One region of the Kluyvera sp. CRP genome, then DNA from elsewhere that is predicted to be linked to it. Evidence: predicted binding sites of a transcription regulator. Region 1 holds the regulator's gene; the other holds the start of a gene.
The links. Region 1 encodes sigma-54, which starts transcription at its own class of promoters, with help from an activator protein. Its sites were predicted from a motif close to GTTGGCACANNTTTCGCTNT; they were not measured.
Positions count from the first base shown of each region.

Region 1 (4,393 bases):
CCGCCGCGTCGTGGAAGATGTCAGTCTGACCGTCAACTCCGGTGAGATTGTGGGCCTGCTTGGGCCGAACGGCGCGGGTAAAACCACCACCTTCTACATGGTGGTCGGCATCGTGCCGCGCGATGCGGGCAATATCATCATTGATGACGAAGACATCAGCCTGCTGCCACTGCACGCTCGTGCCCGCCGCGGTATCGGCTATCTGCCGCAGGAAGCGTCGATTTTCCGTCGTCTGAGCGTCTACGATAACCTGATGGCGGTGCTGCAGATCCGCGACGATCTCAGTAATGAGCAGCGAGAAGACCGCGCCAAAGAGCTGATGGAAGAGTTCCACATCGAACATCTGCGCGACAGTCTGGGCCAGGCGCTTTCCGGTGGTGAACGCCGCCGCGTTGAAATCGCCCGCGCGCTGGCGGCAAACCCGAAGTTTATCCTGCTGGATGAACCGTTTGCCGGCGTTGACCCGATCTCCGTTATCGACATCAAACGCATCATCGAACACCTGCGCGACAGCGGCCTTGGGGTACTGATTACCGACCATAACGTCCGTGAAACGCTGGCAGTGTGCGAACGCGCTTACATCGTCAGCCAGGGGCATCTGATCGCCCACGGGACACCGCAGGAGATCCTGGAAGACGAACATGTTAAACGCGTGTATCTTGGGGAAGACTTCAGACTCTGATAGGGTAGTGGTTATCGACGTTAGCGGGAGATATTCGTTCTGAACATGAAGCAAGGTTTGCAATTAAGGCTCAGCCAACAGCTTGCCATGACGCCCCAGTTACAGCAGGCCATTCGTCTGTTGCAATTGTCTACGCTGGAACTTCAGCAGGAACTCCAGCAGGCGCTGGAGAGCAATCCCCTGCTCGAGCAAACCGATCTTCACGATGAAGTAGAGACTCAGGAAACCGTCGATAACGAAACGCTGGACAGCGTAGACGCGCTGGAAAAGCCGGACATGCCCGAAGAGCTGCCACTTGACGCCAGCTGGGACGAAATCTACACCGCCGGAACTCCTTCCGGTACCGGGGCGGACTATCAGGACGACGAACTGCCGGTTTATCAGGGTGAAACCACCCAGTCACTTCAGGATTACCTGATGTGGCAGGTAGAGTTAACGCCGTTTACCGATACCGACCGGGCGATCGCCACGTCGATCGTCGACGCGGTGGATGACACCGGCTACCTCACCGTCACCGTCGAAGATATCCGCGAAAGCATCGGCGACGACGAAATTGGCCTGGACGAAGTGGAGGCGGTACTTAAACGCATCCAGCGTTTCGATCCGGTCGGCGTAGCCGCCAAAGATCTCCGCGATTGTCTGCTGATCCAGCTGTCACAATTTTCAGCAGACACGCCGCGTCTGGATGAAGCGCGCCTGATTATCAGCGATCATCTCGATCTGCTCGCTAACCACGATTTCCGCTCGCTGATGCGGGTCACCCGCCTGAAAGAAGACGTACTGAAAGAAGCGGTCGATCTGATCCAGTCGCTGGATCCGCGCCCGGGCCAATCGATCCAGACCGGTGAACCGGAGTATGTGATTCCGGACGTACTGGTGCGCAAGGTCAACGATCGCTGGGTGGTCGAGCTGAACGCCGACAGCATTCCGCGTCTGCAGATTAACCAGCATTACGCGGGCATGTGCAACAACGCCCGCAACGACGCCGACAGCCAGTTTATCCGCAGCAACCTGCAGGAAGCCAAATGGCTGATCAAGAGTCTTGAGAGCCGCAACGATACGCTGCTGCGCGTCAGCCGCTGCATCGTCGAGCAACAGCAGGCCTTTTTCGACCTTGGCGAAGAGTACATGAAACCGATGGTGCTGGCTGACATCGCCCAGACCGTCGAGATGCACGAGTCCACCATTTCGCGTGTTACCACGCAGAAGTATTTGCATAGCCCACGGGGCATTTTCGAGCTTAAATATTTCTTCTCCAGCCACGTCAGCACCGAGGGCGGCGGCGAAGCCTCGTCCACGGCCATTCGGGCGCTGGTTAAGAAATTGATTGCCGCGGAGAATCCCGCGAAACCACTGAGCGACAGTAAGCTGACCACCATGCTCTCTGAACAGGGTATCATGGTGGCAAGGCGCACCGTTGCAAAGTACCGAGAGTCTTTATCCATTCCGCCGTCTAACCAGCGTAAACAGCTGGTCTGACACAACTGATAAGGAAGACACTATGCAGCTCAACATCACTGGACACAACGTCGAGATCACCGAGCCGATGCGCGAATTCGTGACCACGAAATTCAGCAAGCTGGAGCAGTATTTCGAGAGGATCAATCAGGTCCATATTGTGTTAAAGGTGGAGAAACTGACGCACATCTCGGATGCGACATTGCACGTGAACGGCGGCGAACTTCATGCCAGCGCGGAAGGGCAGGATATGTATGCCGCCATCGACGGTTTGATCGATAAACTGGCGAGACAGTTAACCAAGCACAAAGATAAACTAAAACAACATTGATTGTCCGAGCGATCGCCCGATATGCCTGCATATCGGGCGATGCTTAGGTGAAATTATGACAAATAACGATTCGGCTCTACAACTGAGCAATGTCCTTAACCAGGAATGTACCCGCAGTGCTGTGCACTGTCAGAGTAAAAAACGTGCGCTGGAAATCATCAGCGAGCTGGCGGCGAAACAGCTTAGCCTGCCGCCGCAGGTGGTGTTCGAAGCCATTCTGACCCGTGAAAAAATGGGCAGTACCGGCATCGGCAACGGCATCGCCATTCCTCACGGCAAGCTCGAAGAAGATACGCTGCGTGCGGTCGGTGTGTTCGTGCAACTCGAAACGCCAATCGCCTTCGACGCTATCGACAACCAGCCAGTCGATTTACTCTTTGCGTTGCTGGTGCCGGCCGACCAGACTAAAACCCATCTGCATACGCTTTCCCTGGTGGCAAAACGTCTGGCAGATAAAACCATTTGCCGCCGCTTGCGCGCCGCGCAGAGCGACGAAGAGCTGTATCAAATCATCACCGATACGGAAACCCACGATGATGCGTAATGGACATCACATCGTACTGAGGAGAAACGGTACATGGTACTGATGATCGTCAGCGGCCGCTCTGGCTCGGGAAAATCAGTGGCCCTGAGGGCGCTGGAAGATATGGGCTTCTACTGCGTTGATAACCTGCCGGTAGTGTTGCTGCCAGAGCTGGCAAAGACGCTGGCCGACCGCGAAATCTCGGCGGCCGTGAGCATCGACGTGCGTAACATGCCTGAAACCCCGGAAATCTTCGAACGGGCAATGGAAAACCTGCCGGAGAACTTTTCCCCGCAGCTGCTGTTCCTCGACGCCGACCGCAACACGCTGATTCGTCGCTACAGCGACACTCGCCGTCTGCACCCGCTCTCCAGCAAGAATCTGTCGCTGGAAAGCGCGATTGATGAAGAGAGCAACCTGCTGGAGCCGCTGCGCTCTCGCGCCGACCTGATTGTCGACACCTCCGAGATGTCTGTTCACGAGCTGGCAGAAATGCTGCGCACCCGTCTGCTGGGCAAACGCGAGCGCGAGCTAACGATGGTGTTCGAATCTTTCGGCTTCAAGCACGGCATTCCTATCGACGCCGACTACGTCTTTGACGTGCGCTTCCTGCCAAACCCGCACTGGGATCCGAAACTGCGCCCAATGACCGGCCTCGACAAACCGGTTGCCGCGTTCCTCGACAGGCACACAGAAGTTCACAACTTTATTTACCAGACCCGCAGCTATCTTGAGCTATGGTTACCTATGCTGGAAACCAACAACCGTAGCTATCTGACGGTTGCGATTGGCTGTACCGGCGGTAAGCACCGTTCGGTCTATGTTGCCGAACAGCTGGCTGACTACTTCCGCTCGCGCGGTAAGAACGTGCAATCTCGTCATCGGACGCTGGAAAAACGCAAATCATGACCGTAAAGCAGACCGTGGAAATCACCAACAAACTGGGCATGCATGCGCGCCCGGCGATGAAGCTGTTTGAACTGATGCAGCATTACGATGCGGAAGTGCTGCTGCGCAATGATGAAGGCACCGAAGCCGAAGCTAATAGCGTAATCGCACTGCTGATGCTGGACTCTGCCAAGGGCCGTCAGATTGAAGTGGAAGCCACCGGTCCGCAGGAAGAAGAGGCGCTGGCGGCGGTGATTGCGCTGTTTAACGCCGGGTTTGACGAAGACTAGTCAGCGCCCGGCGACAAACGCAAAGTCTGTAGGCCGGATAAGATGTTTACGCCGCCATCCGGCAATACCACGGTGCTGTGCCTGATGGCGCGATGCTTATCAGGCCAACGGTTAATACAGCTTATTGTCCCGCATAAATCCCTCCCCGCCGAGCTGGCGCATCTGACGTAAAATCCACGCCTGACGGCTACGCACATACCCGGATGGGGCATTGGCTTTAA
Region 1 is NZ_CP082841.1:1,682,593-1,686,985, reverse strand. It holds gene lptB (LPS export ABC transporter ATP-binding protein) at 1-682, shown strand, start outside; gene rpoN (RNA polymerase factor sigma-54) at 728-2,161, shown strand; gene hpf (ribosome hibernation promoting factor) at 2,184-2,471, shown strand; gene ptsN (PTS IIA-like nitrogen regulatory protein PtsN) at 2,527-3,015, shown strand; gene rapZ (RNase adapter RapZ) at 3,049-3,903, shown strand; gene npr (PTS phosphocarrier protein NPr) at 3,900-4,172, shown strand; gene mtgA (monofunctional biosynthetic peptidoglycan transglycosylase) at 4,284-4,393, opposite strand, start outside.

Region 2 (4,393 bases), 2.5 Mb from region 1:
GCAGCCCCTGTGGGCGAAAAATCAGGATCACCACCAGCAGCCCGAACGAGAACACGTCTTTATAGTCGGAGTTGACCATCCCGGAGAACTGCGCTTCGGCCACGCCAAGCAGCAGCCCACCCAGCATCGCCCCCGGCAGGGAACCGATACCGCCAAGCACCGCCGCGGTGAACGCCTTGATGCCGATAATAAACCCGGCATAGAAGTCGAAAGTGCCGTAGTTCATGGTGATCAACACCCCCGCCAGCCCCGCCATCGCCGCACCGATCACAAACACCAGCGAGATAATACGATCGGTATTGATCCCGAGAATCGAGGCCATTTTGCGATCCTGCTGCACCGCCCGGCACATCCGCCCGAGCCGGGTGTGACCAATAATCCACGTTAACAGCAGCATCCCGGCAAACGACGCCAGCAGGATAAAGATCTTGGTGTAGGTGATCTGTACAAAGCCTTCGCCGATATGCAGACGCAGCACGCCATCCAGCATTGTGGGAACCCCCTGCTGGCGCGGCCCCTGGCTGATTTGCGCGTAGTTTTGCAGAATTAATGACATGCCGATGGCGGAAATCAGCGGCGCCAGGCGGGTGGAATTGCGCAGCGGTTTGTAGGCAATACGCTCAATCGTCCAGCCGTACACGCCGGTAACCACGATGGTAAAGACCAGCGTGCCGAGGATCAGCAAGGGGAAAGAGTGCAGGCCAAAGAAGGACAGCAGCGCCAGACCGATGGCGCAGAGATAGGCTGAGATCATATACACTTCGCCGTGAGCGAAGTTAATCATGCCGATAATACCGTATACCATGGTGTAACCAATGGCGATCAGCCCGTAGACCGATCCTAGCGTCAAGCCATTGACTAACTGTTGCAGAAAGAATGTCTCCATCATCGCGCGCTCGTGTTATTGGCCATGTTATAGAGCGCCGGTATGCGAGCATACCGGCGCTGAGCGTGACTCCGTCCGGTTACTCAACTTCCTTATACTTGCCTTTATCATCCCACTGATAAACGACGTAGTCCGAGACTTTCAGGTCGCCCTTACTATCCCAGGCTTTCTTGCCCATGACGGTTTCGACCGGGTTGGCCTTCAGCCATTCGCTGGCTTTCGCCGAGTCGGGGCCTGCCGCCTTAAACGCCGCGGCGATGGCCTGAATAGAGGCATAGGAATAGAGGGTATAACCTTCAGGCTCAAACTTGTTGGCGCGGAATTTTTCGATCACCGCCTTGCCGTCCGGGATCAGACGCGGATCCTTGCCAAAGGTCATATAGATGCCGTTGGTGTACTGCGGACCACCGGCGGCGGTAACCATCTCTTCGTTGACGATACAGTCGCCGGAGAAGAATTTCGCCTGTACGCCCTGCTCCCGCATCTGACGCACCAGCGGCCCCGCTTCTGGGTGACAGCCGCCGAAAAAGACCACATCCGGCTTCTGGGCGCCAATTTTGGTCACCAACGCATTGAAATCTTTTTCACCGCGCGACAGGCCTTCATACATCACATCCTTCACGCCGCGCTTGGCCAGCGCCGCGCGGGTCGCATCCGCCAGGCCCTGTCCGTAGGTATCTTTATCGTGAATGATAACCACCCGTTTAGCCTTCAGCTTATCAATGATGAAGTTGCTGGCGACGTCGCCCTGCTGGTCATCGCGGCCACACATACGGAACATATCGTTCATTCCGCGCTCGGTGATCAGCGGGTTTGTTGAACCCGGGGTGATGGCCAGCACGCCCGCGTCGTTATAAACCTCGGAGGCAGGCATCGTCGAAGAGGAACAGAAATGGCCGACGACGGCCTGAACTTTGTCCTGATCGACCAGACGATTCGCCACCGCCACGGCCTGCTTCGGCTCGCAGGCATCATCGCCCTGCACCAGCTTAATTTTCTCGCCGTTAATCCCACCGGCGGCGTTAATATCCGCCGCGGCCTGGGTCGCGCCGTGCCAATATTGATCGCCATAGGTGGCGTTTGGCCCGGTAAATGGCCCGGCGACACCAATCACGATATCGGCCTGGGCGGAAAACGCCGTCACCAGACACCCTGCCAACACAATCGAAAGCGGACTTCTTATTAATTTCAGCGACATTATTATCTACCTTAGCAAAAGAGGTTTATGCATAACGGTGTGAAGCCGAACCACCGGCGCACGCGCCGGACATACGACATCCTGACAATATCCTGCTGATAACGGCGAGGTTTCCTTACGCTTTTCAGGTCAAATCATTAAGCAAAATGGTTGCCAACTTTTCGCAACCAGCGCAGGGATTTAGACAATGTTGAGTATAGAGCGCCGTTACAGGGCCTCTGCACCGGCGAAGTGAAATTACGGGAGGGATCACATCTGGTTAACAATAAAGTACATAAATATTGCAATAGTCACGCTTTGCGCATTTTTGTAGCAAGTTGTGCAAACTATGCTGCGCGGTGGTGCAAGCGATGGGCATAACAAAAAAACTCCCGCCGGGGAGCGACATATTGATTCACCGGATAACCGTTGTGAGGGTTATCGGGGGCATTCAGGCTGCGGAGCACTTTTTTGAACTATATTCAAATGATTGGTCAGCCTTAATCCGGCTTTACGCCAGAATGTATCTGGCATCAACATATCTATTTCTTCGAGGTGATATGAAATTCCCAGGCATCCCGGATAATGAGGAAGAACGATTAAGATCCCTTTATCTGGCAGACCTTCTTGATACCGGCTCCGAAGAACGATTCGATCGTTTAACCCGACTGGCAAAAAAAATCTTTCAGGTGCCCGTGGTACTGATAAGTCTGCTCGACCGTGAGCGTCAGTGGATGCTAGCGTGCGAAGGTTTGGGTACCCGCGAAACGCCTCGCAACATCTCTTTCTGTAGCCACGCCATTTTAGAGGATGGCCCCTTTATTGTTAACGACGCATCGCACGATGAACGTTTTCATGATAACCCGCTGGTGACCGGGGAACCTTACATCAGATTCTACGCGGGTTATCCCGTACATCTACCTGATGGCGCGGTTGCGGGTACGCTTTGTCTGATTCATTCCACGCCCCGCGGTTTCAGCGACGAGGATATTGCTTGCCTCAGAGATTTGGCTTTTATTGTCGAAGATGAATTTAAAATTATTGGTATCGCCATGACCGATAGCCTAACGGGCATACCGAATCGTCGTGGTTTCTACAGTAAAGGCGAAAAGCGATTCCATTCCCTGACTAAAACCAATGCAACATTCAGCCTTATCTTTTTTGATCTCGATAAGTTCAAACCTATCAACGATCTCTGGGGGCATGCAGAAGGTGATGAGGTATTAAAAGTATTTGCCGCGATGCTATATAAGCGCCTGGGCACCAGAGATATTGCAGGACGCCTCGGTGGCGATGAATTTGCCGTTCTCCTCGCCCACCACGCCGATGCGGATGCATTTTTACACGGTTTGCGCAGCGATGTGGATGAGTACAACGAAAACTCTGGCAAACCCTATAACATCAATTATTCCTATGGGATGTTACGTAATGACCCGGATCGTTACCCGTCGCTGCGGGAAATGCTTAAAGAAAGCGATGAGGTGATGTACTCAGCAAAACGCCGGAAGCACGCATAACCTTTCACATTGGCAGAGAATGAATACCAGGCATTGATAAAGGCTGTTTTGCAGGGCGGGGATTCTGACACGGAAAATGAGCATCGTAGAAGCCAGGGGGCATGAGCCCCCTTGATATTTATATCAGTTTTTTACCAGCATCGTTAACGACCTTCTCGCCATCTTCCTTGGTGAATGCGCCTTTTTGCCCGTCCGGGAGGATATCCAGCACCAATTCTGAAGGCCGGCACAGACGCGTTCCCAGCGGCGTCACCACAATGGGGCGATTAATCAGGATCGGATATTGCAGCATAAAATCGATTAGCCGATCGTCAGTAAATTTATCTTCCGCGAGCCCTAACGCTTCATAAGGCTCAACATTTGTCCGCAGCAGAGCCCGTACGGTAATACCCATGTCCCCAATCAGTTTTACCAGTTCATCGCGTGACGGTGGATGCTCAAGATAATAAATAATCGTAGGTTCGGTACCACTGTTGCGGATCATCTCAAGCGTATTACGCGATGTACCACAGGCTGGGTTGTGATAAATGGTGATGTTGCTCATTTTCAGTATCTCATGACAAAGTGAAAGAGAGACGTAGCGCCAGCGCAGCCAGCGTGACAAACAGGACAGGCAGGGTCATCGCAATTCCGGTGCGGAAATAATATCCCCAGCCAATCTTCATATTCTTTTGTGCAAGCACATGCAGCCACAGCAAAGTCGCTAGGCTACCAATTGGCGTAATTTTTGGGCCTAAATCGCAACCAATCACATTGGCGTAAATCATCGCTTCTCTGACGATGCCGGTCGCCGCACTACCATCAATGGATAAT
Region 2 is NZ_CP082841.1:4,230,876-4,235,268, forward strand. It holds gene K7B04_RS20065 (branched-chain amino acid ABC transporter permease LivH) at 1-886, opposite strand, end outside; gene K7B04_RS20070 (branched-chain amino acid ABC transporter substrate-binding protein) at 966-2,084, opposite strand; gene K7B04_RS20075 (sensor domain-containing diguanylate cyclase) at 2,624-3,580, shown strand; gene arsC (glutaredoxin-dependent arsenate reductase) at 3,699-4,124, opposite strand; gene K7B04_RS20085 (arsenic transporter) at 4,135-4,393, opposite strand, start outside.
Region 2: a site for sigma-54 is predicted at 2,223-2,242, ahead of K7B04_RS20070 (branched-chain amino acid ABC transporter substrate-binding protein). Genes of this name have one in related genera too.